DNA from 3 places in the Streptococcus sp. 544 genome. Region 2 is predicted to be linked to each of the others. Evidence: riboswitches for the same ligand, from Rfam matches in the RefSeq annotation. Region 2 holds a riboswitch; each other region holds the start of a gene.

Region 1 (5,955 bases), on a different contig from region 2:
CTTCTCCTGTTTCTAAAGACTGTAAATCGCTCTTCCATGTCTGGTGTTGGTAAGCCATTTCCCAAAACTTAGCTTCCATGTGAACACTGATGTGGAAGGCATCTAACATTTTTTGCTTGTCTGTATCATCACTTTCGCGATAGAGCTGATTGACCAATGCTCCCTCCTCTCTGATCTGCTGCTCTAACTCATCCGTAATATAAGTTTCAATCCATTGTTGGTAGAGAGGATTTGGTGATGGTTTAAGATTAAGTGATTTGCCTATATCATGATATAGCCAAGGACAAGGCAGCAAGCTCGCAAAAGCAATGCCCAAGTTTGGCTCTGCAAATTGCCGATAAATATGAGAAATGTAATGATAACAGGTTGGAGCGATTGGATGTTGCTCCATTTCCTGATCGCTGATTTCCAATTCCTTGAAAAATTGTTGGCGGATAAATAACTCACCCTCCACTAGACTCTGAGCATTTTGTTTCAAGAGTCTTTTCATCTCTTGGTTTGAAGTCTTATCAGCCAAGAGGTGATAGGCTTCTGAGAAGGCCTTCAGATAGTAGGCATCCTGAATCAGGTAATAGCGGAAAATGGCAGGGTCTAAATTTCCCTCTTGTAACTGTAATACAAAGGGGTGATGAAAGGAAGCCTGCCAAGCTTCCTTTGATAATTCCATCGCAATATCTGTAAATTCCATAATAACTCCTTTATAAAAATAGACTGGTTTGAAGCAATAAAAAGAACAGCAGGTAGATGAATAGTGTCCTTTGAGGAATATAAAAAGTCCGATAGCGATCCTCCACCTGTGCATGTTCGTCATATCCATGCGCCGACAGGGCTCTCAGGTAAAGATGGCGCCACCTAAAGACTGTCATCAGAACCTTGCTGTAAATCAAGGGCGACCAAAAATGCAGTTCTTGACCACGTAATAGGCAAGCTTCTTTTAGGGACTTGATTTCTTGCTGAATGAGGGGGAAGGAATTGAATACCACAATCAAGGCATAAGCCCAAGACCGTGATAGCCCCTTTTGAGCCAAGTATAAAAGAAGCTCTTTTAGGGAAATAGAGGAAACAAAGACAAGACCAATACAAACGGTAACAAAGGCCCTCGTTCCAAGTATGACTGCCTGCGAAGCATCTCCATGTAACTGAACTGCCCAGTAGTTGGCAAAGGATGGCAAAATGGCAAGCAGAATCATCCAAGCCAATACTTTAAATCTACGGTAATAGAGCATAAAGAGAATACAAAATGCAACTACCGAGAGATTAAGAGCAATCGAAGGAATGAAAGATGTTTCCAAGGATAAAATCAGCAAAAAGAGACTGATAATCGGTGTCTGGGTTGCTACTTTGACCATACTATCTCACCTCCCCTTGGGTATTGCTACTCTGAGATGTGAGTGGTTTGGTAATTGTCACTGCTTTCACATGACTGAGACCCTGACTAGTCATCTCAATCCAATAATCAACCACAGAGATCAAGGGATCCAAACGATGGCTAATGATCAGAAAACTTCTTCCTTGATTTCTCTCCTCCACAATCCACTGACAAAAATAATGACAAGCTCTATCATCCAAACCTGCAAAAGGTTCATCTAGTAAAATCACAGAAGCCTTGCTGGTCAAGATGGTCAAGAGCTGAAGAATCTTTTGCTGACCACCACTTAATTGATAGGGACTCTTATCAAGTTCCTTCTCCAGATCAAAATATCGTAAGGCTTGAAGAATACGCTGATTTCTTTCAGAATCAGGTCCATCTAATTGAAGTTCCTCTCGCAGACTGGATCGAATAAACTGCTTCTCAGCTTCCTGAACCACACCCGTCAGGTCATGATACAAACTCTTTTTCTTTTTCAGAACTGTCCCCTTCCAGGTAATGCGCCCCTTATACTTTTGAAATTGAAGAATGGAGCGAAAGAGGGTTGATTTCCCGACACCATTATCACCCAAGATACAGGAAATTCCTTGGTAGAATGTGAAATCTGCAATCGAAAAGAGGGGGCGATTATTCAGCTCACAAGTTGTTTTGTCCATATGGAATAGTTCTGGGCTAGAAGCAACCTCCTTTGAAGCAACCTGTGTCATTTCAGAGGTAGGGATTTGAAACACTTCCCTTAGTTGACCATCTCTTAGCTCCACCATATGGTCAATATAGGCTTCATAGTCCGTTAAATCATGGTCGCACAAAATAACTGTCTTCCCATCAGAGACCAACTCTTTTAGAATCTCCAATATCTCTATCCTACTCTTGCGGTCAATGGAAGCGAAAGGCTCATCCAAGAGATAGACCCTAGGATTCATAGCAAAGAGAACAGCCAAGGCAGCCTTTTGCTTTTCTCCACCTGATAAGTGATGGATGGGACGGTGCAAGATCTTCTCACAGCGACATTGTCGAACCACCTCTGCTATTTTTGAATCAATTTCCTGAAGGTGATAGCCGATATTCTCCAAGGTAAAAATCAGCTCCTCAAACAAGCTCTCCATGGTAAATTGATGATTAGGATTTTGAAAGAGAATACCAACCGTCTGGACACGTTCGATGATAGAAAGCTGACTGACCTCGCTCCCATTTATCAGTACTTGACCGCTATAGGGAAGAGAACTAACTTGGGCAATCATTTGAAAGAGACTCGATTTTCCAGAACCACTGCTCCCAACCAACAAGGTAAAAGCTTGCTCATGAAAAGTAAAATCAATCGGTTCCGAAAAAATTGGGGACTGAATCTCCCGTAATTCCAGACCCATCTATGCTTTTCCTCCAGCTGCAAACTGATGATAAAGTTTGACAATGGCACGAACCAAGATGGTACAGAAAAAAAAGACGGAAATAAAACGTACCACTAGCAAGGAAAGTACAAAAGGCACTGAAAAGGCGTAGTAACCTAACTTAATGTATTCATAGACAAAGCTAACAAGCGTAATCCCAATACTATTGGCAGTTAGAGAGAGCCAACTTTCATAGCGATTCTTGGTTACGATAAAACCAAGTTCACTTCCCAAACCTTGAACCAAGCCAGACAAAAGGGCACCTAGCCCGAATTGGCTACCATAAAGGACTTCAGCAAGCGCAGCTAGCACTTCTCCAATCGTTGCACTTCCGACTCTCGGAACAAAGATGGCAGCAATGGGCGCAGCCATACACCAGAGTCCAAAAAGGATTTCATTGGCAAAAGCCTGTAAACCAAGAGGTGTTAAGAGTAGGCTGAGAATATTATACACATATCCTGAACCAACGAAAACCCCACCAAAAAAGATAGACAAGAAAGCAAGCAAAATAACATCTTTTAACTGCCATTTTTTCAACATAAAAAACTCCTTTTTAAAGAAAAGTGGGGTGCTCAAGGTGAGCTGCCAAAAGGCTTATACTCTTCGAAAATCAAATTCAAACCACGTCAACGTCGCCTTGCCGTACTCAAGTACAGCCTGCGGCCAGTTTCCTAGTTTGCTCTTTGATTTTCATTGAGTATTAACGTCCAGACTATCCTCTTTTAATAAACAAAAAAACTCCAATTACAAACGAGAATTAGAGTTCAGCTTACAAGATTAGACCGTTCTTTTCGACATACGAAAAAAACTTTTCACATTTCCCTTCGCCAGTATTAACTGTATCAGGTTCAATGGGTATCATCTCAGCCTAAAGCACCCCAAATGTCTTTATTATTTAATTATATAACTATTATAACAAATGATTTATTACAATTCAAGAAATTGAACTGGAAATACATCCTTGCACTCACAAAGATAGCAGATCTTTCTTTTGTAAAAAACAAATGACTTGTTTGATGGATTAGCCATTTGAGCTGAATTTGGACATAGCTTTTTAGAAAAGGGAAACTTCCACTTACTTAGAATCCAAGGATAGATACCTATTGTTCACTCATTTCTCGAACAGTTTTTTCTATATTTTTTGCATACGATATTGCTGAAATGATTGAAACACCGTCAACATTGGTCTTCATAATGTCTTTAATATGTTGCGTCTGTATCCCACCAATTGCAACTAAGGGCATTTGTGGCAATAGTTTTCTCATCAATTTAAGACCTTCATAACCTATAGCGCCACCAGCATCATCTTTTGACTGGGTATCAAATACAGGACCAACACCAACATAATCTACATATTCAACTTTTGACTGTTGAAATTCTTTCTCGTTCTTTATAGAAAGACCAATTATTTTATCTGGCATCAATTTTCTAATTTCATCAACACCAATATCATCTTGACCTACATGTACGCCATCAGCGTCAATTTTCATTGCCAAATCGATATCATCATTAACGATAAATGGAACATTATATTTTTTACAAAGATCCTGTAGTTTAATTGCTAATTCGACTTTTTCTTTACCTTCCAGGGCTCCCTCCCCTTTTTCACGAAATTGAAATAAGGTTATACCACCTTTTAAGGCTTCCTCAACAACTCTATATAGATCTTTACCTTGGCAAGTAGTCGTTCCACAAATAAAATATAGTTTTAATAATTCTTTATGAAACATTTTACTTCACTCTTTTGAATTCCTTTACATCTTCATCTGTAATCTCATATAAGGCATTTATAAATTCAACTTTAAATGTCCCAGGAAGATGCCCATTGGGGCGTTTTTCTGCCATTTCTCCAGCGATATTGTAAACCAACATTGCTGTTTCTAATGATTTCAATTCTTGACCTTTTTCAAGTCCGATAAAGCTTGCTATTACAGCACCTAATAAGCATCCTGTCCCAATAACTTTTGGCATCATGGCACTACCATTATGAATCGTTACCACTTCTCCATTAACAGCAATCGCATCAACTTCTCCAGTCACTACTATTGGAATATGAAACTTAGCGTTGGCTGCTAGAGCAATCTCATCAATATTATCCACACCAGCACTATCTACTCCTTTAGATGCCACATTTATACCTACTAAAGAAGCAATCTCTCCAGCATTCCCCCTAATCGCAGCTAGTTTGTAATTGTTGATTAAATCATCTGCTACTTTTTTTCTATATTCTCCTGCTCCACAGGCTACAGGATCTAAAACTGCTGGGACATTATATTTCTCGGCAATTTTCAGAGCAGCTTGGTATAATTTCCAATTATCATCCGTTAAAGTCCCAATGTTAATCAATAATCCTCCAGCATATTTTAATAGATCTTCTAAGTCTGCTGGGTACTCGCTCATAGCTGGTGAGGCACCCAGTGCTACTAATCCATTTGCTGTGAAATTTTTTACTACATCATTGGTTATGCAAATGACCAAAGGTGCTTTTTCTTTTAATAATTTTAAACTTGTCATATTGAAATCCTTCCTTTTCACTTTATACGATATACTGATTTCGATTTATCTCTATCTTTTGTTAAGAAATTTTTTTCATTTACATTGAATGATTTACCTCATCAAATTTGTAAATATCCTAAACTTTCTCTAGGCGTCATAACCAATATCAAAAAAGGCTAATTCTAAAGCGACCGCTTGATTCCAGCGTTGCTGAAGTTCTGTCAAATCTTCTCGACCTTTTCCGACACGATTGAGTTCGTCAACCAGAAATTGAACCCACTCTGCAAAGAAAGGAGCTCTGTGGAGATTGATCCATTCCGAATGAATATAGGCTTCAGGTAGAGCCAAATCTTTAGAACCCCAGTCTAAATAGAGACCTTCTGCAATGACCAGCATGACCAAAAGATGAGCATAGTCTGATGAAGTCACTGCCGAATACATCAGATCCTGAAAGGCTTTTGTTACAGGGTGCAAAGTCACTTCCAGATAATCATTCTCAGATACTTTTAACTCTTTGAAAGCCTTTTGGAAATAACCGTCTTCATCTGCTTCAAGAAAGCCTAGTTGCTTGGCAAAACGAAGCTTGGATTCAATCTGGTCTGCGTGGGCTACGCAGGCACCCAGCATGGATAAGAAGGCATCAAAGAAGTGATAATCTTGAATTAGGTAGTCTTTTAAGACCTTATTCTTAATTGTCCCTGC
Region 2 (12,670 bases):
CAACAGGGTATGCGCAAAACTTTCTTATCAAAAAGAACCTAGCAAAAGAAGCGACTGCTCAAGCTGTAGGTGAACTTCGTGGTAAACAAAAATCCGAAGAGAAAGCTCACGCTGAGATGATTGCAGAAGCAAAAGCAATTAAAGCCCAACTTGAAGCAGAAGAAACGGTTGTAGAATTTGTTGAAAAAGTTGGTCCAGATGGTCGTACCTTTGGTTCTATTACCAATAAGAAGATTGCAGAAGAATTGCAAAAGCAATTTGGAATTAAGATTGATAAACGTCATATTCAAGTACAAGCTCCGATTCGAGCGGTTGGTTTGATTGATGTGCCAGTGAAAATCTATCAAGATATCACAAGTGTAATCAATCTTCGTGTGAAAGAAGGATAAGTTTACACCTTCTTGACAAGATTGTAAAAGGAAGGGAAGTCTGATGGCAGAAGTAGAAGAGTTACGAGTACAACCTCAAGATATCTTAGCTGAGCAATCTGTTTTGGGGGCTATCTTTATTGATGAGAGTAAACTTGTTTTTGTGCGAGAATATATTGAGTCTCGGGACTTTTTTAAGTATGCCCATCGTTTGATTTTCCAAGCTATGGTTGATTTATCCGATCGTGGCGATGCTATAGATGCAACAACGGTTCGTACCATTCTTGATAATCAAGGTGATTTACAGAATATTGGTGGCTTGTCTTACTTGGTTGAGATTGTCAATTCTGTGCCAACTTCTGCTAATGCGGAGTACTATGCTAAGATTGTTGCAGAAAAAGCAATGCTACGGCGATTAATCTCCAAGTTGACAGAGTCTGTCAATCAAGCTTACGAGGCTTCGCAACCAGCTGATGAAATCATTGCTCAGGCAGAAAAAGGCCTGATTGATGTCAGTGAAAATGCTAATCGAAGTGGATTTAAGAACATTCGAGATGTGTTGAATATCAACTTTGGAAATCTGGAAGCTCGCTCGCAGCAAACGACTGATATTACAGGTATTGCGACAGGCTATCGTGATTTAGATCATATGACGACTGGTCTTCATGAGGAGGAGTTGATTATCTTAGCAGCTCGTCCGGCGGTTGGTAAGACAGCCTTTGCCTTGAATATTGCTCAGAATATTGGGACCAAGTTGGACAAAACGGTTGCTATTTTTTCACTGGAAATGGGTGCGGAAAGTCTAGTGGATCGTATGTTGGCGGCAGAAGGTTTGGTGGAATCCCATTCTATCCGTACGGGGCAATTGACTGATGAGGAATGGCAAAAGTATACCATTGCTCAAGGGAATCTAGCCAACGCGAGTATCTATATCGATGATACGCCAGGGATTCGAATCACGGAAATTCGTTCTCGCTCACGCAAACTTGCTCAAGAAACGGGTAATCTTGGTTTGATTTTGATAGATTACTTGCAGCTTATCACGGGAACTGGGCGAGAAAACCGCCAACAAGAAGTTTCAGAAATTTCACGTCAGTTGAAAATCCTAGCAAAAGAACTGAAAGTTCCAGTAATTGCTCTAAGTCAGCTTTCTCGTGGTGTAGAACAACGTCAGGATAAAAGACCAGTCTTGTCTGATATTCGTGAATCTGGGTCTATTGAGCAAGATGCTGATATCGTAGCTTTTCTCTATCGTGACGATTACTATGAGCGTGGTGGTGAAGAAGAGGACGGTATCCCAAATAATAAGGTGGAAGTTATTATCGAGAAAAACCGTAGTGGAGCTCGTGGAACAGTGGAATTGATTTTCCAAAAAGAATACAATAAATTTTCAAGTATCTCAAAAAGGGAGGCATAAAATGACAGATGCATTTACAGATGTAGCTAAGATGAAAAAAATCAAAGAGGAAATCAAGGCACATGAGGGTCATGTAATTGAAATGACCTTGGAAAATGGGCGTAAGCGTCAAAAAAATAGATTGGGTAAGTTAATTGAAGTTTATCCATCCCTATTTATTGTGGAATTTGGGAATGTGGAAGGAGATAAACAGGCTAATGTTTACGTTGAATCCTTTACTTACTCAGATATCCTTACAGAAAAAAATCTAATTCATTATCTGGACTAAAGTGAGAAATTTTCTCACTTTTTCTTTTTTCTCCGAATAGTTTAAGTGAAGGTAATCTTCGATTTATATTATTTTCAAGGAGGAAGAATGAAAATTTTACCGTTTAAAGTAACAGAGACAAGGTTTTCTTTCAGAAAATCAGCTAAAAAGGTTGTTCCTTTTTTAGTAGTAGGATTGATGTTAGCAGCGAGTGATAGTGTATATGCCTATTCTGGAGGAAATGGATCGATTGCGCGTGGGGATGATTATCCTGTTCATTATAAAAATGGGAGCCAGGAGATTGATCAGTGGCGCATGTATTCTCGTCAGTGTACTTCTTTTGCAGCCTTTCGTTTGAGTAATGTCAATGGTTTTGAGATTCCAAGGGCTTATGGAAATGCGAATGAATGGGGGCATCGTGCTCGTCGTGAAGGCTATCGTGTAGATAATACACCGACGATTGGCTCCATTGCTTGGTCTACTGCAGGAACTTATGGGCATGTTGCCTGGGTGTCAAATGTAATGGGAGATCAGATTGAGATCGAGGAATATAACTATGGTTATACAGAAGCCTATAATAAACGAAGTATAAAAGCAAATATGATGACAGGATTTATTCATTTTAAAGATTTGGCTGGTGGCAGTGTTGGGAATAGTCAAACCTCAGTTTCAACAGGAGGAACACATTATTTCAAGTCTAAGTCTGCTATCAAAAATCAGCCACTAGCTAGCGCAACTGCGATTGATTACTATTATCCTGGGGAGAATGTTCATTATGATCAAATTCTCGAAAAAGACGGCTACAAGTGGTTGAGTTATACAGCTTATAACGGAAGCTATCGTTATGTTCAATTGGAGGCTGTGAATAAAAATCCTCTAGGTAATTCTAGTCTTTCTTCAACAGGAGGAACACATTATTTTAAGAGCAAGTCTGCTATCAAAAATCAGCCATTAGTTAGCGCAACTGCGATTGATTACTATTATCCTGGGGAGAAGGTTCATTATGATCAAATTCTCGAAAAAGACGGCTACAAGTGGTTGAGTTATACGGCTTATAACGGAAGTCGTCGTTATATCCAGTTAGAGGGTGTGACTTCTTCACAGAATTATCAGAACCAATCAGGGAATAGCTCTAATTATAGCTCAAATAATGGATCGACTGTCGGTTGGAAGAAAATAAATGGTAGTTGGTATCATTTCAAATCAAATGGGTCTAAATCAACGGGATGGTTGAAAGATGGATCTAGCTGGTATTATTTGAAATCATCTGGTGAAATGCAGATAGGCTGGTTAAAGGAAAATGGCTCGTGGTATTATCTGGATAGTTCAGGGGCAATGAAAACAGGCTGGTATCAAGTTTCTGGTAAGTGGTATTATTCTTACTCTTCAGGTGTCTTAGCTGTTAATACGACGGTGGATGGCTACAGAGTAAACAGTGATGGAGAACGAGTATAGAAAATTGGAGTAGGAAATTTTTCCTGCTCTTTTCTGTAAGCAGTTTCCTTGACATTTTTCTTATTTTGCGCTATCATATATCTATATAATATATGGGAGTCTGTGTACAGTCTGAGAGGAAGTGTTAAACTTCGACCGCACCTGATCTGGGTAATGCCAGCGTAGGGAACGATACTTAGTCTATTCTTGACCTTTTCCATATATGGTAAAGGTTTTTCTTTTTGTCAAAGGAAAACGAGAAGAGGAGGTTTTTATGAAAGCAAGCATTGCCTTGCAAGTTTTACCCCTAGCGCAGGGGATTGATCGGATAGCTGTTATCGATCAGGTCATTGCTTACCTGCAAGCTCAAGAAGTGACCATGGTGGTGACACCATTTGAAACGGTCTTGGAAGGGGAGTTTGATGAGCTCATGCGTATTCTCAAAGAAGCGCTGGAAGTGGCAGGGCAGGAGGCAGATAATGTCTTTGCCAATGTCAAAATAAATGTAGGAGAGATTTTAAGTATTGATGAGAAACTTGAAAAGTATACTGAGACGACACATTAGTCTATTGGGCTTTCTGGGAGTCTTGTCAATCTGGCAGTTAGCAGGTTTTCTTAAACTTCTCCCCAAGTTTATCCTGCCAACTCCTCTTGAGATCCTCCAGTCTTTTGTGCGTGATAGAGAATTTCTCTGGCACCATAGCTGGGCGACCTTGAGAGTGGCTTTGCTAGGTCTAATTTTGGGAGTCTTGATTGCCTGTCTCATGGCTGTACTCATGGACAGTTTGACTTGGCTCAATGACCTGATTTACCCTATGATGGTGGTTGTTCAGACTATCCCGACCATTGCCATAGCTCCTATCTTGGTCTTGTGGCTAGGTTATGGCATTCTGCCCAAGATTGTCCTGATTATCTTGACGACAACTTTTCCTATCATCGTCAGCATTTTGGACGGTTTTAGGCATTGTGACAAGGATATGTTGACCTTGTTTAGTCTGATGCGGGCCAAGCCTTGGCAAATCCTGTGGCATTTTAAAATTCCAGTCAGCCTGCCCTACTTTTATGCAGGTCTGAGGGTCAGTGTCTCCTACGCCTTTATCACAACAGTGGTATCTGAGTGGTTGGGAGGCTTTGAAGGACTAGGTGTCTACATGATTCAGTCCAAGAAACTGTTTCAGTATGATACCATGTTTGCTATTATTATTCTGGTATCGATTATCAGCCTTTTGGGTATGAAGTTGGTCGATATCAGCGAGAAATATGTTATTAAATGGAAACGTTCTTAGAATAAGAATGTTTCTGAAAAAGAAAAGAGGAAATCAAAATGAAGAAAACATGGAAAGTGTTTTTAACGCTTGTGACAGCTCTTGTAGCTGTTGTGCTTGTGGCCTGTGGTCAAGGAACTACTTCTAAGGATAACAAAGAGGCAGAACTCAAGAAGATTGACTTTATCCTAGACTGGACGCCAAATACCAATCACACAGGGCTTTATGTTGCCAAGGAAAAAGGTTATTTCAAAGAAGCTGGAGTGGATGTTGATTTGAAATTGCCACCAGAAGAAAGTTCTTCTGACTTGGTTATCAATGGTAAGGCACCATTTGCAGTGTATTTCCAAGACTACATGGCTAAGAAATTGGAAAAAGGGGCAGGAATTACTGCCGTTGCAGCTATTGTTGAACACAATACATCAGGAATCATCTCTCGTAAATCTGACAATGTAAGCAGTCCAAAAGACTTGGTTGGTAAGAAATACGGAACTTGGAATGACCCAACTGAACTGGCTATGTTGAAAACCTTGGTAGAATCACAAGGTGGGGACTTTGAAAAAGTTGAAAAAGTACCAAACAACGACTCAAACTCAATCACACCGATTGCCAATGGTGTCTTTGACGCTGCTTGGATTTACTACGGTTGGGATGGAATTCTTGCTAAATCTCAAGGTGTAGATGCTAACTTCATGTATTTGAAAGACTATGTCAAGGAGTTTGACTACTATTCACCAGTTATCATCGCAAACAACGACTATCTGAAAGACAATAAAGAAGAAGCTCGTAAAGTCATCCAAGCTATCAAAAAAGGTTACCAATATGCTATGGAGCATCCAGAAGAAGCAGCTGATATCCTCATCAAAAATGCACCTGAACTCAAGGAAAAACGTGACTTTGTCATCGAATCTCAAAAATACTTGTCAAAAGAATACGCAAGCGACAAGGAAAAATGGGGTCAATTTGATGCAGCTCGCTGGAATGCCTTCTACAAATGGGATAAAGAAAATGGTATCCTTAAAGAAGACTTGACAGACAAAGGCTTCACCAACGAATTTGTGAAATAATGACAGAGATTAGACTAGAACACGTCAGTTATGCCTATGGTCAAGAGAGGATTTTAGAGGACATTAACCTGCAGGTGACTTCAGGAGAAGTGGTTTCTATCTTAGGCCCAAGTGGTGTTGGTAAGACTACGCTTTTCAACTTAATTGCGGGGATTTTAGAAGTTCAGTCAGGGAGAATTGTCCTTGATGGTGAAGAAAATCCCAAGGGGCGCGTGAGTTATATGTTGCAAAAGGATCTGCTCTTGGAGCACAAGACGGTGCTTGGTAATATCATTCTGCCCCTCTTGATTCAAAAGGTGGATAAGGCAGAAGCTATTGCTCGCGCAGATGACATTCTTGCGACCTTCCAGTTGACAGCTGTAAGAGATAAATACCCTCATGAACTCAGTGGTGGGATGCGCCAGCGTGTAGCCTTACTCCGGACTTACCTTTTCGGGCACAAGCTCTTTCTCTTAGATGAGGCCTTTAGTGCCTTGGATGAGATGACAAAGATGGAACTACACGCTTGGTACCTTGAGATTCACAAGCAGTTGCAGCTAACAACCTTGATCATCACGCATAGTATCGAGGAGGCCCTCAGTCTCAGCGACCGCATCTATATTTTGAAAAATCGCCCTGGGCAAATTGTTTCAGAAATTAAACTAGATTGGTCTGAAAGTGAGGACAAGGAAGTTCAAAAGATTGCCTACAAACGTCAAATCTTAGCAGAATTAGGCTTAGATAAGTAGAAAAATAGGGAGTTGGTGAAGATTATCCTTTACCAGCGCCCTTTTTCTTTTAAAAATGAGAAAATTTCGGTATAATAGTCAAAGATAGTCAAGGTTTAAAGAGAGAGGTGGGTTTGTAATGAGATTTAAAAATACATCGGATCATATTGAGGCCTACATCAAGGCGATTTTAGATCAATCTGGTATCGTGGAGTTACAACGTAGTCAGTTGGCAGATACCTTTCAGGTTGTCCCTAGTCAGATTAACTATGTGATCAAGACACGCTTTACTGAAAGTAGAGGCTACTTGGTTGAAAGTAAACGTGGTGGCGGAGGCTACATTCGTATAGGACGGATTGAGTTTTCTAGTCATCATGAAATGCTCAGGGAGCTGCTTTACTCGATTGGTGAGCGAGTTAGTCAAGAAATTTATGAGGATATTCTGCAGCTTTTGGTTGAGCAGGAATTGATGACCAAGCAGGAGATGAATTTGCTGGTGGCAGTAGCTTTGGATCGCGTTCTAGGAGAAGAAGCTCCAGTTGTTCGAGCAAACATGCTACGACAGGTCATACAAGAGGTAGATAGAAAAGGGAAGTAAGATGAACTATTCAAAAGCATTGAATGAATGTATCGAAAGTGCCTACATGGTTGCTGGCCATTTTGGAGCTCGTTACCTAGAGTCTTGGCACTTGTTGATTGCCATGTCCAATCACAGTTATAGTGTGGCAGGGGCGACTTTAAATGATTATCCATATGAGATGGACCGTTTAGAAGAGGTCGCTTTGGAACTGACTGAAACAGACTATAGCCAGGATGAAACCTTTACGGAATTGCCGTTCTCCCATCGTTTGCAGGTTCTTTTTGACGAAGCAGAGTATGTAGCGTCAGTGGTCCATGCTAAGGTGCTAGGGACGGAGCACGTCCTCTATGCGATTTTGCATGATGGCAATGCCTTGGCGACTCGTATCTTGGAGAGGGCTGGTTTTTCTTATGAAGACAAGAAAGATCAGGTCAAGATTGCTGCCCTTCGTCGCAATCTAGAAGAACGTGCAGGCTGGACTCGAGAAGATCTCAAGGCTCTACGCCAACGCCATCGTACAGTAGCTGACAAGCAAAATTCTATGGCCAATATGATGGGCATGCCGCAGACTCCTAGTGGTGGTCTCGAGGACTATACGCATGATTTGACAGAGCAAGCGCGTTCTGGCAAGTTAGAACCAGTCATCGGTCGGGATAAGGAAATCTCGCGTATGATTCAAATTTTGAGTCGGAAAACCAAGAATAATCCTGTCTTGGTTGGGGATGCTGGTGTCGGGAAAACTGCTCTGGCGCTTGGTCTTGCTCAGCGTATTGCTAGTGAGGATGTGCCTGTTGAAATGGCTAAGATGCGCGTGTTAGAGCTTGATTTGATGAATGTCGTTGCAGGGACGCGCTTCCGTGGTGACTTTGAAGAACGCATGAATAATATCATCAAGGATATTGAAAAAGATGGCCAAGTCATCCTCTTTATCGATGAACTTCACACTATCATGGGTTCTGGGAGCGGGATTGATTCAACTCTGGATGCGGCCAATATCTTAAAACCAGCCTTGGCGCGTGGAACTTTGAGAACGGTTGGTGCCACCACTCAGGAAGAATACCAAAAACACATCGAAAAAGATGCGGCCCTTTCTCGTCGTTTCGCCAAAGTAACGATTGAAGAGCCAAGTGTGGCAGACAGCATGACCATTTTACAAGGTTTGAAGGCGACTTATGAGAAACATCACCGGGTACAAATCACAGATGAAGCGGTTGAAACAGCGGTTAAGATGGCGCATCGTTACTTAACCAGTCGTCACTTGCCAGACTCTGCTATCGATCTCTTGGATGAAGCAGCGGCAACAGTGCAAAATAAAACTAAAAATGTAAAAGCAGACGATTCAGGTTTGAGTCCAGCTGACAAGGCCTTGATGGATGGTAAGTGGAAACAAGCTGCTCAACTAATTGCTAAAGAAGAGGAAGTGCCTGTCTATAAAGTCTTGGTGACAGAGTCTGATATTTTGACCACCTTGAGTCGCTTGTCAGGTATTCCAGTCCAAAAACTGACTCAAACGGATGCCAAGAAATACTTGAATTTGGAAGCTGAACTACACAAACGTGTCATCGGTCAAGATCAAGCAGTTTCAAGCATTAGCCGTGCGATTCGTCGCAACCAGTCAGGGATTCGCAGTCATAAGCGTCCGATTGGTTCCTTTATGTTCCTAGGACCCACAGGTGTCGGGAAGACCGAATTGGCCAAGGCTCTGGCAGAAGTTCTTTTTGATGACGAATCAGCCCTTATCCGCTTTGATATGAGTGAGTATATGGAGAAATTTGCAGCCAGCCGTCTCAATGGAGCTCCTCCGGGTTATGTGGGCTACGAAGAAGGTGGGGAGTTGACCGAGAAGGTTCGCAACAAACCCTATTCCGTTCTCCTCTTTGACGAAGTAGAGAAGGCCCACCCTGATATCTTTAATGTTCTCTTACAGGTCTTGGATGATGGTGTCTTGACAGATAGCAAGGGGCGCAAGGTTGATTTTTCAAATACCATTATCATCATGACGTCAAACCTTGGTGCGACAGCCCTTCGTGATGACAAGACTGTCGGATTTGGAGCTAAGGACATTCGTTTTGATCAGGAAAATATGGAAAAACGCATGTTTGAAGAGCTGAAAAAAGCTTATAGACCTGAGTTTATTAACCGTATTGATGAAAAGGTGGTCTTCCATAGCCTGTCTAGCGACCATATGCAGGAAGTGGTGAAGATTATGGTCAAACCTTTAGTGGCAAGTTTGGCTGAAAAAGGTATTGACTTGAAATTACAAACTTCCGCACTGAAATTGTTGGCCAATCAAGGATATGACCCAGAGATGGGAGCTCGTCCACTTCGCAGAACCCTACAAACAGAAGTGGAAGACAAGTTAGCAGAACTTCTTCTCAAGGGAGAATTAGAGGCAGGCAGCACACTTAAGATTGGTGTCAAAGCAGGCCAGTTAAAATTTGATATTGTATAAAAATGGAGAATCAGGAGAAATCTTGATTCTCTTTTTTGCTACTTTTTTATAAAAAATAATAAAAATCTATTGACGAAATAAAAATATAGTTTATAATAAAAACATAGACAATGAAAATATCGAAAATTATAAAAAGGCAATGCATTTATGAAAAAGAAAACAGCAGTGGTATTTGGAACCTTTGCTCCGCTTCATCAAGGGCATATCGATCTGATCCAGTGTGCAAAGCGGCAGTGTGACCAGGTTTGGGTTGTCGTTTCAGGCTATGAGGGAGACAGAGGGGAACAGGTAGGCTTAACGCTTCAAAAAAGATTTCGCTATATCCGAGAGGCCTTTCGTGATGACGAGTTGACCTCTGTCTGCAAGTTAGATGAAATCAATCTTCCTCGTTACCCTATGGGTTGGCAGGAGTGGTTGGACCAAATGTTAGCGGAGATTTCCTATGATAAAAACCAGCAAGAACTAATTTTCTTTGTGGGAGAAGCAGACTACCAGCAAGAATTGTCTAATCGTGGCTTTGAGACTGTCTTGCAAGAAAGAAAGTTTGGTATCTCAGCGACTATGATTCGAGAAAATCCAAGCAAATATTGGAAATATATTGCTCAACCCTTCCGACGTCAGTTTACAAAGAAAGTGTTGATTATGGGAAGTGCTAGCAATGGGAAGACAACTTTGGCCAAGGATTTGGCTAGGTATTACGATGCACCCGTTAGTCTGGAATACGCGCGTGAATACCAGATCAAAAACAATGTCCGCGACGATGAATTGACTCCAAAAGATTACTATTATATCCTGTTGGGGCAGTATGACCAGACCTCTAAGTTAATTGACAGTAATGCCAATAGGGGACTGGTGGTAGCAGACACCAACTCCTTAGTAACCAAGGGCTACTATGATTATTACATGGAGACTGAGGATCAAGGGGACTTATCGGGAGAGACTTTTGATAATCTCTTTGTCTCGATATTGGCTAAGGAGAAATGGGACTTGATTCTCTTTGTGCAGCCTGTCGGCTCCTATGTCAATGACGGATTTAGAGATATGACTATGGCAGAAGACCATATTCGTCATAGTTTTTCCCAGCATTTGGATCAGATGAGGGAGCGCTACTTAGCAAATATTCCACTAGTTTATCTAGCAGAGGATTATCTAGGAAATTATGAAACTGCAAAAGAGGCTATTGATGCCATTTATCAAGCAGATTAGGAGAAAATTATGAAAAAACTAACTGAAAAAATCACACAATTTATCGAAAACTTTAAAAATGTCCATGCGGAAGCCCGCAAGATTGGTTTTGCAGGAATCATGCACTTGCTCTGGAAAGATCTCTTTGTCGGCCGTAGTCTTTTCCAGTGGTTGTATCTCATCGTCCTGTCAAGTGTTCCCTTGATCTTGGAATTCACGCAAAATACAGAAAGTCATGACTGGATGAGCTTGTTTGCATCTTGGACTGGGATTGTCTGTGTTATCTTGGTAGCAGAAGGGCGTGCAAGCAATTATCTCTTTGGGGCCATTAACTCTGCTATCTATTTGGTTTTGGCCATGAATGCGACTTTTTATGGCGAAGTTTTGACGACAGTTTACTTCTTTGTCATGCAGCCGATTGGCCTCTATGCTTGGCTGTCCAACCGTATTAATGACCAAGGAAAAGCAGAAGAATCTCACTTTGAAGCCAAGAAATTATCTGTGCTTGACTGGCTCAAGTACTTAGCCTTGACTGCTATCATTTGGATTGGTATGGGCTTAGCTTACCAAAGTATCCATAGTGCTCGCCCTTTCTGTGATAGTGTTACCGATGCGACCAATGGTGTTGGTCAGCTCTTGATGACACGTCTTTACCGTGAGCAATGGATTTTCTGGATTGCAACCAATCTCTTTAGTATCTATCTCTGGTGGGGTGAAAAGATCCATATCCAAGGGATGTACTGGGTTTACACTCTCAATAGTCTAGTAGGTTGGTACCAATGGACCAAGGCAGTTCGTAAGGAGGCATAAAATGGCGGACACGATGATTCCAGCTGGGATGACAGAGAGAGAATATTTTGAAATCCATGCCAGTCAGGAAGAGTTTTTAGATTGGTACTACAAGCAGGAACTCCCTCAATACGAAAAACCAAGTGTGACGGTGGATATGGTAGCCTACTGCTTTGTCGAAGGAAAGATCAAGCTCTTATTAATTCGACGCAAGGCTCACCCTTATCAAAATTGTTTGGCTCTGGTTGGAGGATTTATGGACAAGGGCGAAGACGCTGCGCATGCCTGTCAGCGTGAGGTGAGAGAAGAAGTCAATCTCGATCTTCCTTTGGAAAAAATCGAGCAATTGATGACCGTATCGACTCCCGGCCGTGACCCACGGGGCTGGACAGTGACCATTGCCCACTTGGTTTATTTGCCTAGTCGTGCATTAGAACTTGTTCAAGCAGGAGACTATGCCAAGGATGTCGTTTTCGTAGATGTCGATTTTCAGACGGGCAAGTGCTTCTTAGAGGGAGTAGAGTTGGAGGAGCAAGCCTTCGCTTTTGACCATTATGCCATTATCCAAGAATCCATCAAACGAATCCAAGGTCGACTTGACTGGAATCCGACCTTCCTTTATCTGCTAGAGGAGGAGTTCACTGTATACGAAGGGACTGAACTGGTCAATCTTATCAACCCCGGTCGTCCAATCGTCAGCAATAACTTTCTCGTAAAATATGGAGAATATGTAGAAGAAGTCGGACTCAAACGAGTACCTAAAAAGAAACCAAGAAAAACCTATCGATTGAAATAAAAGAGTCTGGGACAAAAAGATTTTGATTTTAGGAATTCTTTATTATAAATTTTAAAAATCGATAGATTAGACAAAAAAGCGAACAAGACAGAATTCTGAGTGTCAGATAACTCGTTTTGTTCGCTTTTTATATTTAAGGCTAGACTTTTGTCCCAGACTCTTATTTTATACTTGTACTTGGGTTAAAAATTCTTCTGTAGTAAGAATTTGAGCAAACTCATCTTGTAGAGAAAGGAGATTAATCTCATGGATAGTCTCAGGAGAGATGACTTGACCGTTTTTGTTAGATAGGGTAAAACTGGCAGTAGCATCTGCTAGTAAAGTGACTTCAAAACCAAGATTTGCTGCCATTCGTGTCGTAGT
Region 3 (12,670 bases), on a different contig from region 2:
GCACTCTTCATCAATTTGGGGCATTTGTCAGCTGAGAAGGAAAAAGCAATCCGTATGGCAGCTTCTTATGCAGCTCAAGTTTGTCTCCCAATGGTAGTAGATGCGGTTGGCGTAACAGCTTCAGTCATTCGTAAGAGCTTAGTTAAAGACCTTTTAGACAATAGCCCTACGGTCCTTAAAGGAAATATGTCAGAAATTCGAAGTCTTGTTGGCTTAAAACACCACGGCGTTGGGGTCGATGCGAGTGCTAAAGACCAAGAAACTGAGGATTTACTTCAAGTCTTGAAAGACTGGTGTCAGCTTTATCCTGGTATGTCATTCTTAGTTACTGGCCCCAAGGATCTCATCGTTTCGAAGAATCAAGTTGCTGTATTGGAGAATGGCTGTGCAGAATTAGACTGGATAACAGGGACAGGAGATTTGGTTGGAGCCTTAACAGCCGTTTTTCTCAGCCAAGGAAAGACTGGTTTTGAAGCTTCTTGCCTAGCAGTCTCTTATCTCAATATTGCTGCTGAGAGAATAGTTGTTCAAGGAATGGGATTGGAAGAATTTCGTTACCAAGTACTCAATCAGCTTTCGCTTCTAAGAAGAGATGAAAACTGGCTAGATGCCATCAAAGGAGATATTTATGAATAGAGAAGCACTTAGACTATATCTGGTAACCAATCGCTACCAAGATTCTGTGGAAAGCTTTCTTGAAAAGGTTGAGACGGCTTGCCGTTCAGGGGTTACCATAGTCCAATTGCGAGAAAAAAATCTCACAACCAAACAATATTATCAACTGGCAAAACAAGTCAAGGAAATAACAGATGGCTATCAGGTACCCTTGATAATCGATGATCGGTTGGATGTTTGTCTTGCGGTTGATGCAGCAGGTCTGCATATCGGAGACGATGAATTACCCGTTTCGGTTGCCCGACAAGTCTTGGGTCCTGAAAAAATCCTTGGTGTCACCGCTAAAACAATAAAAAGAGCTCTGGAAGCGGAGAAATCAGGTGCAGATTACTTGGGGACAGGAGCCATTTTCCCAACCACCACCAAGGAAAATGCGCCCATCACTCTGATATCGACCTTGAAAACAATTTGCCAAACGGTTGCCATTCCAGTAGTTGCTATTGGCGGCTTGACTTCAGAGAACATTGACCAGCTTATGGGCACTGGCATAGTTGGAGTAGCTGTAGTGCGTGATTTGATGCAGGCAGAAGATATTGAGGCAAAAACGCAAGCCTTTTTAACAAAGTTGCATGACATTATTTCCTAACTAATACTCAATGAAAATCAAAGAGGAAGTTAGCCTCAGGTTGCTCAAAGCCCTGCCTTGAGGTTTTAGATAAGACTGACGAAGTCAGCTCAAAACAGTATTTTGAGGTTGCAGATGGAAGCTGACGTAGTTTGAAGAGATTTTCGAAGAGTATAAAAACTCTCTAATTCCCTTAAAGTGGGAACTAGAGAGTTTTTTTCTTAATCTTTAAAAGTTGTATGGTTGACTGGGCCAGAACCATGACCAAGTTGAGGAGCGTCTTGAATAGCTTTTGTGATAAAGGCCTTGGCCTTATCAACTGCCTGATAAAGGCTTTTTCCCTTGGCTAGTTCAGCCGTAATCACTGCAGCAAAGGTACATCCAGTACCATGGGTGTGACAGGTTTGAATTCTTGGACTTTCCCAGACAAATTGCTCATCCTTGGTAAAGAGGAAGTCTTTGGCACCGCCTTCGAGATGACCACCTTTGATGACTACAGACTGAGGACCAAATTCTTTTAAAATCAGGCGACCAGCACGCTGCATGTCTTCAGGATCATGGATTGAAAAACCAACAATCTCTTCTGCCTCAGGAAGATTTGGCGTAATAATCGTTGCTAGAGGTAGTAAGTTTGTTTTGAGATAGTCTCTAGCAACTGAGTCGATCAAGGCATCTCCACTTGTAGCAACCATAACAGGATCAAGGACATAGGGACAATCCAGTTTTTTAAGATAGGGTTGGATGATTTCCATGATTTCAGTAGTTGCCAACATTCCAGTTTTTACAGCCTGAGGTGGAATATCCGAAAAGACACTGTCCAATTGGGCTTTCAACATTTGAGGAGAAACGTGCTCAATCAATTGAACGCCTCTGGTATTTTGAGCAACAAGGCTAGTCACAACGGCCATTCCATAGACATCTCTCGCTTGGAACGACTTTAAATCAGCCATAATGCCAGCACCACCACTAGGGTCAGTCCCTGCAATGGTCAGAGCAACGGGTAAATAAGTCATCTAAAACCTCCCAACCAACTGAAGTTTGTATTCTTAAGAACAAGCTAATCTGTTTCAGGAAGGCAATAGAAGACTGCTAGTCCCCATTATCATTTCCACTTCCATCAGCTAGCATTACCTAGATTGAGTCAAAGGGATCTAACAGTCGTTAATCTCAGCTTTACGCACCCCTAGTGGTTGTTTTCTTTTTTTCTTTAGTATAGCATATTTTTATTGTTTATATAGTAATATTTGACTGCAAATCGTTTTTCAAATGATTAAAATTCTATTTTTCAAAGAAAAGATTGATTTTATAATTGACAAATGTAGATTTTGAGAGTATACTAATAACTGTAATCGACAAATGTAGATTTAGGAGGTGTGATTATGCAGATTTCAGATGCAGAATGGCAGGTCATGAAGATTATTTGGATGCAAGGAGAGCAGACCAGTACGGATTTGATCAGGGTTCTGGCGGAGCGGTTCGACTGGTCCAAGTCAACCATTCAAACTCTTTTGGCTCGTTTGGTTGAGAAAGAGTGCCTGACTCGGAAAAAAGAAGGCAAGTCCTTTGTCTATTCAGCCCTTTTAACTTTGGACCAAAGTCGAGACTTGCTTGTCCAAGATATTAAAGATAAAGTTTGTTCCCGTAGGATTAAGAACTTGTTGGCTGATTTGATTGCTGAATGTGATTTTACTCAGGCTGACTTAGAAGACTTGGAAGCTGTGATTTCAGAGAAGAAATCAAGCGCTGTAACAGAAGTAAAATGTAATTGTATGTAAAGGAGACGTCATGTTAAATAGTATTGTAACCATTATTTGTATTGCCCTTATCGCGTTTATCTTGTTTTGGTTTTTCAAAAAGCCTGAAAAATCTGGACAAAAGGCCCAGCAAAAAAACGGCTACCAAGAGATTCGAGTGGAGGTCATGGGGGGCTATACGCCTGAGTTGATTATCCTCAAGAAATCAGTGCCAGCCCGCATTGTCTTTGACCGTAAGGACCCTTCACCCTGTCTGGACCAAATTGTTTTTCCAGATTTTGGTGTACATGCGGACCTGCCTATGGGGGAAGAGTATGTAGTGGAAATCACGCCTGAGCAGGCTGGAGAGTATGGTTTCTCTTGTGGCATGAATATGATGCACGGTAAGATGATTGTAGAATAGGAGAATGATATGACTGAAATTGTAAAAGCAAGTCTTGAAAATGGTGTTCAAAAAATCCGTATCACGGCAGACAAAGGCTACCATCCAGCCCACATTCAACTGCAAAAAGGAGTTCCTGCTGAGATCACCTTTCACCGTGTGACACCTTCAAACTGTTATAAGGAAATTCTGTTTGAAGAAGAAGACATCTTGGAACCAATCGGCGTAGACGAAGAGAAAACAATTCGTTTTACCCCTCAAGAAATAGGTCAACATGAATTTTCTTGTGGCATGAAGATGCAAAAGGGGAGTTATACCGTGGTTGAGAAGACTCGAAAATCTCTATCACTTTTACAGCGTTTTTGGATTACTAGTATCTTTACTGTGCCTCTTGTGATTCTCATGATTGGGATGTCGACAGGAGGAATTAGTCATCAAGTCATGCGTTGGGGAAGCTTTTTAGCGACAACACCGATTATGCTAGTAGCAGGTGGTCCTTATATCCAAAGTGCTTGGGCTAGTTTTAAAAAGCACAATGCCAACATGGATACCTTGGTTGCTCTTGGAACCCTAGTGGCCTATTTCTATAGCTTAGTTGCCCTCTTCGCTGGTCTCCCCGTTTACTTTGAAAGTGCTGCCTTTATCTTCTTCTTCGTTCTTATGGGAGCCGTTTTTGAGGAGAAAATGCGGAAAAATACGTCCCAAGCTGTGGAGAAATTACTGGACTTGCAGGCTAAAACTGCAGAAGTCTTGCGTGAGGATCACTATGTTCAAGTTCCTTTGGAACAAGTCAAGGTAGGTGACCTGATTCGAGTGCGTCCCGGTGAAAAGATTGCGGTTGATGGGGTTGTAGTCGAAGGTGTGTCCAGTATTGATGAGTCTATGGTGACAGGTGAGAGTCTGCCTGTGGACAAGACAGTTGGAGATACTGTCATTGGCTCAACCATCAATAATAGCGGAACACTTGTTTTTAGAGCAGAAAAAGTTGGTTCAGAAACTGTTTTGGCTCAGATTGTCGATTTTGTGAAGAAAGCTCAGACAAGTCGTGCGCCGATTCAGGACTTGACGGATAAAATTTCAGGCATTTTTGTCCCAGCAGTTGTCATTTTAGGAATCGTGACCTTTTGGGTTTGGTTCGTCTTGCTCAGGGATAGTGTAGTCGTGCTTGGAGCGAGTTTTGTGTCTTCTCTTCTCTATGGGGTGGCGGTTTTGATTATCGCCTGTCCTTGTGCCTTGGGACTGGCAACACCGACAGCCCTTATGGTAGGGACAGGACGCAGTGCCAAGATGGGAGTTCTTCTCAAAAATGGAATGGTTCTACAGGAAATCCAGAAAGTTCAAACGATTGTCTTTGATAAGACTGGGACTTTGACGGAAGGGAAGCCTGTGGTAACAGATATCATCGGCGACGAAGTAGAAGTGCTTGGATTGGCAGCTTCCTTGGAAGAAGCTTCTCAACACCCACTGGCTGAGGCCATTGTCCAGCGAGCGACTGAAATTGGACTTGAGCTTCATACTGTGGAAAATTTCCAAGCCTTGCACGGAAAAGGTGTCTCAGGGCAAATCAATGGAAAACAAGTTCTGCTTGGAAATGCTAAAATGCTGGATGGTCTGAACATTTCAAGCACTTATCAGGAAAAACTAGAAGAACTGGAAAAAGAAGCTAAGACAGTTGTGTTCTTGGCTGTGGACAATGAAATCAAAGGCTTGCTTGCTCTGCAAGATATTCCCAAGGAAAATGCCAAGCTAGCCATCAGTCAGTTGAAAAAACGTGGTCTTAAAACAGTCATGCTGACAGGAGACAATGCAGGTGTGGCGCGTGCTATTGCGGATCAGATCGGAATCGAAGAGGTCATTGCAGGTGTATTACCAGAAGAAAAAGCCCATGAAATCCATAAACTACAAGCGACTGGAAAAGTAGCCTTTGTTGGTGACGGTATCAATGACGCTCCTGCCCTCAGTGTAGCGGATGTGGGGATTGCCATGGGAGCTGGAACAGATATCGCCATCGAGTCAGCGGATTTGGTGTTGACAACCAATAACCTCTTAGGAGTGGTTCGTGCCTTTGACATGAGTAAGAAAACCTTTCATCGAATTCTGCTCAATCTTTTCTGGGCTTTTATCTACAATGTTGTCGGAATTCCGATTGCAGCAGGAATCTTTTCAGGTGTTGGACTGGCTCTCAATCCAGAATTGGCAGGTCTAGCCATGGCCTTTAGTTCTGTATCCGTTCTGACCAGTTCCCTTCTCTTAAACTTTAGTAAAATAGACTAAAAGTAATGACTAGATTTCTTTGTTATAAAACAGGAATGGCAGCATTTTCAAAACTGTATTAGAATAGAGAATAGAGAGTTTTGAGCAGATTTTTAGAAAAGTCAGCATAAATATGATACAGTGGAATAGTAAAAGTTTGGAGAACGTTTCCAATTCTATGTAATCGTATTCTCCAAGTCTAAAAAAATTGAAGGAGAGTTATCACTATGACTCAAGGGAAAATTACTGCATCTGCAGCAATGCTTAACGTATTGAAAACATGGGGCGTAGACACAATCTACGGTATCCCATCAGGAACACTCAGCTCATTGATGGACGCTTTGGCTGAAGAAAAAGATATCCGCTTCTTGCAAGTTCGCCACGAAGAAACAGGTGCTCTTGCAGCGGTTATGCAAGCTAAATTCGGTGGCTCAATCGGGGTTGCAGTTGGTTCAGGTGGTCCAGGTGCGACTCACTTGATTAACGGTGTTTACGATGCAGCTATGGATAACACTCCATTCCTAGCAATCCTTGGATCACGTCCAGTTAACGAACTCAACATGGATGCTTTCCAAGAATTGAACCAAAACCCAATGTACAACGGTATCGCTGTTTACAACAAACGTGTAGCTTACGCTGAGCAATTGCCAAAAGTAATCGACGAAGCTTGCCGTGCTGCAGTTTCTAAAAAAGGTCCAGCTGTTGTTGAAATCCCAGTAAACTTCGGTTTCCAAGAAATCGACGAAAACTCATACTATGGATCAGGTTCATACGAGCGTTCATTTATCGCTCCTGCTTTGAACGAAGTTGAAATCGACAAAGCTGTTGAAATCTTGAACAATGCTGAACGTCCAGTTATCTATGCTGGTTACGGTGGTGTTAAAGCTGGTGAAGTGATTACTGAATTGTCACGTAAAATCAAAGCACCAATCATCACAACTGGTAAAAACTTTGAAGCTTTCGAATGGAACTATGAAGGTTTGACAGGTTCTGCTTACCGTGTTGGTTGGAAACCAGCCAACGAAGTGGTCTTTGAAGCAGACACAGTTCTTTTCCTTGGTTCAAACTTCCCATTTGCTGAAGTTTACGAAGCATTCAAGAACACTGAAAAATTCATCCAAGTCGATATTGACCCTTACAAACTTGGTAAACGTCACGCCCTTGACGCTTCAATCCTTGGTGATGCAGGCCAAGCAGCCAAAGCTATCCTTGACAAAGTGAACCCAGTTGAATCTACTCCATGGTGGCGTGCAAACGTTAAGAACAACCAAAACTGGCGTGATTACATGAACAAACTCGAAGGTAAAACTGAGGGTGAATTGCAATTGTATCAAGTTTACAATGCAATCAACAAACATGCTGATCAAGACGCTATCTACTCAATCGACGTAGGTGACACTACTCAAACATCTACTCGTCACCTTCACATGACACCTAAGAACATGTGGCGTACATCTCCACTCTTTGCGACAATGGGTATTGCCCTTCCTGGTGGTATCGCTGCTAAGAAAGACAATCCAGATCGCCAAGTATGGAACATCATGGGTGACGGTGCATTCAACATGTGCTACCCAGACGTTATCACAAACGTTCAATACGACCTTCCAGTTATCAACGTTGTCTTCTCAAATGGTAAATATGCCTTCATCAAGGACAAATACGAAGACACAAACAAACACTTGTTTGGTTGTGACTTCTCTAATGCTGACTATGCGAAAATCGCTGAAGCGCAAGGTGCTGTAGGATTTACAGTTGACCGTATCGAAGACATCGATGCAGTTGTCGCAGAAGCTGTTAAATTGAACAAAGAAGGTAAAACTGTTGTGATCGATGCTCGCATCACTCCACACCGTCCACTTCCAGTAGAAGTACTTGAATTGGATCCAAAACTTCACTCAGAAGAAGCTATCAAAGCCTTCAAGGAAAAATACGAAGCAGAAGAACTCGTACCATTCCGTCTCTTCTTGGAAGAAGAAGGATTGCAATCACGCGCAATTAAATAATTCCTCTCGTCGAAAATCAAAGATAAATTTATAGACTTCTTTATTAGCTTACTGCCGACGATTCCATCATTGAAACCATAAATTTCAATGATGGAATCTAGTGTGGAGCCTAGAAAAAGTCCCAAAGGATTTTTCGTAGTTTGATGAGCAAATATTTGCCATCAAACTTGGTTTCACCTTGTTTATTCTTTGATTTTCATAGAGCAGAACTTGAAAAGATCGGAGAAATCCGGTCTTTTTATGGAGGATAGTAAATGAATTTAAATCAATTAGATATTATCGTTTCAGATGTTCCTCAAGTTTGTGCTGACTTGGAGCGTATTTTGGATAAAAAGTCCGATTATGCTGATGATGGTTTTGCTCAGTTTACGATTGGCAGTCACTGTCTGATGTTGTCACAAAATCATTTGATTCCTTTGGAAGATTTTCAGTCAGGAATCATTCTTCATATCGAGGTTGAGGATGTAGACCAGAACTACAAACGGTTGAACGAGCTTGGTATCCAGGTTTTAAACGGTCCAACTGTAACCGATTGGGGAACAGAGTCCTTATTAGTTAAAGGTCCTGCTGGTCTAGTGATTGATTTTTATCGTATGAAATAAGGGGCTTAGTTATTTGAAGATAACCTTAATTATTCTTAAAACAGAATGTGAGAATATGAACTATTGAAAGATCGGAGCAATCCGGTCTTTTTAATATAAAGAAATTGCATATAAATAGTTGACAGCGCTTTCCTAAAATCTTATAATAAAAATATAACAGTAGAAAATGAAACTGATATGGAAAGGAGAAATATGATTAAACAGCAGTAGTAAGTGGATTTTCTTATTTCATTGGAACTTGGGATTGAAATATCTCCATGAATAGATAGTAGGAGGAAAGAGATGCAAAAAAAGGATATTTATCTAATCTGTGTGACCATGATTATCTGTTCAGTTATTATAGGACTGATTATAGGAAGTTTTATTTTGCATGGTCTTGAAGATATTGCAGCAATCATTAACCACGGCTTACTGACAATCAATCAGTCCATCCATTGATTGACAATAGCTATTCATTTTTACATTTTATGGATCAAACAGATCGGAGCAATCCGGTCTGTTTCTTATTACAAGACTGTGATAGTTTACATTTTTATAATAAAAGTCTTAAATTCTTGCTTGTTTTTGTATTAAATTATAAAATAGAAAGTATAAAAGAATAAAAGAGGTTTTGAAAATGTCTGAAAAACAAATGAAAGTGTTGGGCTGGGCAGCGACATTTATGTCTGTTATGATGTATGTGTCATATTTCCCACAAATCATGAATAATCTTGCCGGTCAAAAAGGCAACTTCATTCAACCCCTAGTCGCAGCTATCAACTGTAGTCTCTGGGTTTACTATGGTCTTTTCAAGAAGGAAAGAGATATTCCACTTGCAGCTGCTAATGCACCAGGTATCGTTTTTGGTTTAGTAACGGCTATCACAGCTTTGATTTAAAAAGAAGACTGCTTTCAGATTTTTTCTTTTATGAAAATAAATGTTTCATTAAAGTAATTTTTGAATGAGAGTTGAGGGAAAAAGTCCAGTTACAGCTAGCTTTACGAGAGTTTTTTATGTTCGTCTCTATCAAAGAAGAAAGTATATCGTTACTATTTTTATAAAATCTTCTCCCTACTTTATAAGATGTTAAAAAGAGTTCAATTCGAACTCTTTTTTTGCTATAATGAGGGGAGAAAAATCAGACAGGAGACCAAGATGTCAGAACCATTATTTTTACAATCAGTTATGCAAGAAAAAATCTGGGGTGGTACCAAGCTACGTGATGAGTTTGGCTACGACATTCCAAGTGAAAAAATCGGAGAATACTGGGCTATCTCAGCCCATCCAAATGGCGTCTCTAAAGTTGCCAATGGTCGTTTCGAGGGCACAAACCTGGCTACTTTGTATGCGGAACACCGTGAATTGTTTGGCAACCGTCCAGAACCTGTATTTCCACTGTTGACCAAAATTCTCGATGCCAACGACTGGCTCAGTGTCCAAGTTCACCCAGACAATGCTTACGGACTCGAGCATGAGGGCGAACTCGGGAAAACAGAATGCTGGTACATCATCGCTGCGGATGAAGGTTCAGAGATTATCTACGGTCACAATGCCAAGTCAAAAGAAGAACTCCGTCAGCAAATCGAAGCTAAAAACTGGGATGGTCTATTAACAAAAGTCCCTGTTAAGGCTGGAGATTTCTTCTATGTGCCAAGTGGGACCATGCATGCTATCGGTGCAGGTATCTTGATTCTTGAAACCCAACAATCTAGTGACACCACCTATCGCGTCTATGACTTTGACCGCAAGGACGACAAGGGCAACTTGCGTGAACTTCACCTTGAAAAATCCATTGATGTCTTGAACATTGGTGAGCCAGCAAATAGCCGTCCTGTGACTGTCAAAGCTGATGATTTGCGTTCCACTCTCCTTGTATCCAATGATTTCTTTGCAGTTTACAAGTGGGAAATTACTGGAGAAGTTGACTTCGAAAAGACAGCTGACTACAGCTTATTGAGTGTCTTAGCTGGTCAAGGTCAACTGACTGTTGACGGAAAAAACTATCCAATCCAAAAAGGCAGCCACTTTATCCTACCAAGTGATGTTGAAGTTTGGACCTTAGAAGGGCAAGGTCTGGAATTGATTGTTAGCCATCCATAAAAAAGAAAGGGCCTGAGTTCACTACTCAAGTCCTTTTTGATTACATAAATTGGGCGATAAAAACCACGATGATGATAATTGGAATGACGAAACGAAGAAGGAAGAGCCATACTTGGAACAGTCCCTGTTTCCATGCTCTTTCATCGAGATGGAGTTCCTCCATAGCAAGTGTCTTCTTAAAGATGTAGCCAGTAAAGAGTGAAAGGCAGAGAGCTCCAAATGGCATAAGGAGATTGGAAACCAAGAAGTCCATAGCGTCAAAGAAGGTCTTCCCAAAGATGTGAACATCCGCCATAACTCCATAGGATAGGGCCGAAGGAATTCCAAAGACAAAGGTCAAGATTCCCAAAATCACACTCCATTTGGCACGCTTGCTGTTGTCCTGATTGGTGATATTACCCACATTGATTTCCAGCATAACGACAGAAGAAGTGACTGTCGCAAAGAGGAAGAGCAAGAGGAAGAGGATGTAGAAAATGGTTCCAAAAGGCATCTTGTCAAAGAGTTGAGGCAGGACGATAAAGAGCAAGCTTGGTCCCCCTTCAGACTGGATATTGAAGGCTGACATGGCTGGGAAAATGGCTAGACCTGCCATGATGGATACTGAGATATTCATGGCTACAATGGAAATCCCTGATTGGACAAGATTGGTTTTCTTGTCCAAGTAGGAAGCGTAGGTCAGCATGGCTGTAACCCCTAGTGAGAGGGCGAAGAACGATTGTCCCAGAGCATAGAGGAGACCAGCACTAGTCAGTTTTGAAAAGTCTGGTTTGAGGAAGTAAAGAACGCCTTCCATGGCATTTGGCAAACTGAGAGAGCGCCCGATGATGATAACAAAGATGATAAAGAGCAGGGGCATCATAATCTTGGATGCTCTTTCAATCCCTTTCTGAACACCACGTGATACAATAAAGATATTCAACAGGATAAAGGCTGCTTGAGCTCCTAGGGCAATGGCTGGATTTGAAATGATTGAAGTAAATAACTGAGCATAATCACCCGTTCCACCAAGTTGGAACAATTTTCCAAACTCAATGCCTAGATAAACCAGAATCCATCCCCCAATAACACTGTAAAACGATAAGAGGATAAAGAGGGCAAAGGCACCAATCCAACCGATGAAGTTGTACTTGCTATTCTTGCCTAGTTTTCCAAAGGTTTTGATTGCTGAGACACCAGCGCTTCGGCCGAGGGCAAATTCTGCAAGCAAAAGGGGGAAACCTATTAGAATAGTGGAGATGAGAAAGACCAGTAAAAAGCCTCCTCCGCCATTAGCAGCAGTCATATAGGGGAATTTCCAAACGGCACCAAGTCCGATGGCTGAACCAGCAGATGCTAGGATAAAGCCCAATTTAGAACCCCATTGCGATTTTTCAGACATAGTTAAACTCCTAAAATTAGTGTTACAAAAGAAAAAGCTACTGCCCTTGGCAACTAGCCTCATAAGTACTCAAAATGAGCGTTTCTTTTGATTGATAGACTTGACTATCCTATCATGTTTTCTAAGGTCTGTCAAGAAAACCATTTTCATGTTATGATAAAGTAAAAAAATTCGCAAAAACGCTTGACTCTGACCTAAGGGGAGGGGTTATACTATCATTGTAAGGAGGAAATCATGTACCATATAAAAGAAGCTGCGCAGCTTTCGGGAGTCTCTGTCAAGACCCTGCACCACTACGATAAGATAGGACTCTTAGTTCCTTTAAAGTCGGGAAACGGCTATCGAACCTACAGTCAGGAGGATTTGGAGCGACTTCAGGTCATTCTTTACTACAAATATCTAGGCTTTTCTTTAGAAAAAATAGCAGAGCTATTAAAGGAAGAAAGGACAGATTTATTGCCTCATTTGACTAGGCAGTTGGACTATTTGACTCAAGAAAGGGAACATCTGGATACCTTGATTTCAACCTTGCAGAAAACCATTCAAGAACAAAAAGGAGAAAGAGAAATGAGCATTGAGGAAAAATTCACTGGATTTAACTACCAAGACCATCAAAAATACCACCAAGAGGCGGTAGAGAAATATGGACAAGAAGTCATGGATCAAGCGCTGGAGCGCCAGAAAGGTCACGAAGACGAGGCTACTACTGCCTTCAACCAAGTTTTTCAAGCCTTGGCACAAAATCTTCAAGCTGGTCTACCGATAACAGCGTCTGAAAACCAAGAAGAAGCAGACAAACTCTTGCAAGCCATCCGTACTTATGGATTTGACTGCTCTATCGAGGTCTTTGGTTATATTGGAAAAGGCTACGTCTATAACCCAGAATTTAAGGAAAACATTGACAAATTTGGACCTGGAACAGCCCAGTACACATCAGATGTCATTGCTCACTATGTCCAAACTCAGACAAAATAA

What was found. Region 2 has a riboswitch for thiamine pyrophosphate ahead of HT728_RS05835 (thiamine-binding protein). Riboswitches for the same ligand answer to the same signal wherever they lie in the genome.
Region 1: it holds a riboswitch for thiamine pyrophosphate, as region 2 does, so the genes downstream of both, HT728_RS02950 (ECF transporter S component) here and HT728_RS05835 (thiamine-binding protein) in region 2, are expected to answer to the same signal.
Region 3: it holds a riboswitch for thiamine pyrophosphate, as region 2 does, so the genes downstream of both, thiD (bifunctional hydroxymethylpyrimidine kinase/phosphomethylpyrimidine kinase) here and HT728_RS05835 (thiamine-binding protein) in region 2, are expected to answer to the same signal.

What each region holds. Positions count from the first base shown of each region.
Region 1 covers NZ_VMMU01000006.1:59,127-65,081, reverse strand. The annotation lists gene tenA (thiaminase II) at 1-688, opposite strand, end outside; gene HT728_RS02960 (energy-coupling factor transporter transmembrane component T) at 699-1,349, opposite strand; gene HT728_RS02955 (ABC transporter ATP-binding protein) at 1,351-2,736, opposite strand; gene HT728_RS02950 (ECF transporter S component) at 2,737-3,297, opposite strand; TPP riboswitch at 3,560-3,648, opposite strand; gene thiE (thiamine phosphate synthase) at 3,858-4,487, opposite strand; gene thiM (hydroxyethylthiazole kinase) at 4,489-5,271, opposite strand; gene HT728_RS02935 (TenA family protein) at 5,401-5,955, opposite strand, start outside.
Region 2 covers NZ_VMMU01000010.1:59,012-71,681, reverse strand. The annotation lists gene rplI (50S ribosomal protein L9) at 1-389, shown strand, start outside; gene dnaB (replicative DNA helicase) at 433-1,785, shown strand; gene HT728_RS05845 (Veg family protein) at 1,787-2,053, shown strand; gene cbpD (choline binding-anchored murein hydrolase CbpD) at 2,141-3,487, shown strand; TPP riboswitch at 3,570-3,672, shown strand; gene HT728_RS05835 (thiamine-binding protein) at 3,741-4,031, shown strand; gene HT728_RS05830 (ABC transporter permease) at 3,994-4,752, shown strand; gene HT728_RS05825 (ABC transporter substrate-binding protein) at 4,791-5,798, shown strand; gene HT728_RS05820 (ABC transporter ATP-binding protein) at 5,798-6,526, shown strand; gene HT728_RS05815 (CtsR family transcriptional regulator) at 6,645-7,103, shown strand; gene HT728_RS05810 (ATP-dependent Clp protease ATP-binding subunit) at 7,105-9,537, shown strand; gene HT728_RS05805 (AAA family ATPase) at 9,685-10,743, shown strand; gene pnuC (nicotinamide riboside transporter PnuC) at 10,753-11,532, shown strand; gene HT728_RS05795 (NUDIX hydrolase) at 11,534-12,307, shown strand; gene HT728_RS05790 (cysteine hydrolase family protein) at 12,473-12,670, opposite strand, start outside.
Region 3 covers NZ_VMMU01000006.1:65,783-78,452, forward strand. The annotation lists gene HT728_RS02975 (hydroxyethylthiazole kinase) at 1-636, shown strand, start outside; gene thiE (thiamine phosphate synthase) at 629-1,261, shown strand; gene thiD (bifunctional hydroxymethylpyrimidine kinase/phosphomethylpyrimidine kinase) at 1,462-2,253, opposite strand; TPP riboswitch at 2,337-2,435, opposite strand; gene HT728_RS02990 (CopY/TcrY family copper transport repressor) at 2,620-3,015, shown strand; gene HT728_RS02995 (cupredoxin domain-containing protein) at 3,026-3,397, shown strand; gene HT728_RS03000 (heavy metal translocating P-type ATPase) at 3,407-5,650, shown strand; gene spxB (pyruvate oxidase) at 5,857-7,632, shown strand; gene HT728_RS03010 (VOC family protein) at 7,887-8,234, shown strand; gene HT728_RS03015 (hypothetical protein) at 8,517-8,672, shown strand; gene HT728_RS03020 (SemiSWEET family transporter) at 8,851-9,111, shown strand; gene manA (mannose-6-phosphate isomerase, class I) at 9,370-10,314, shown strand; gene HT728_RS03030 (sodium-dependent transporter) at 10,355-11,695, opposite strand; gene HT728_RS03035 (MerR family transcriptional regulator) at 11,930-12,670, shown strand.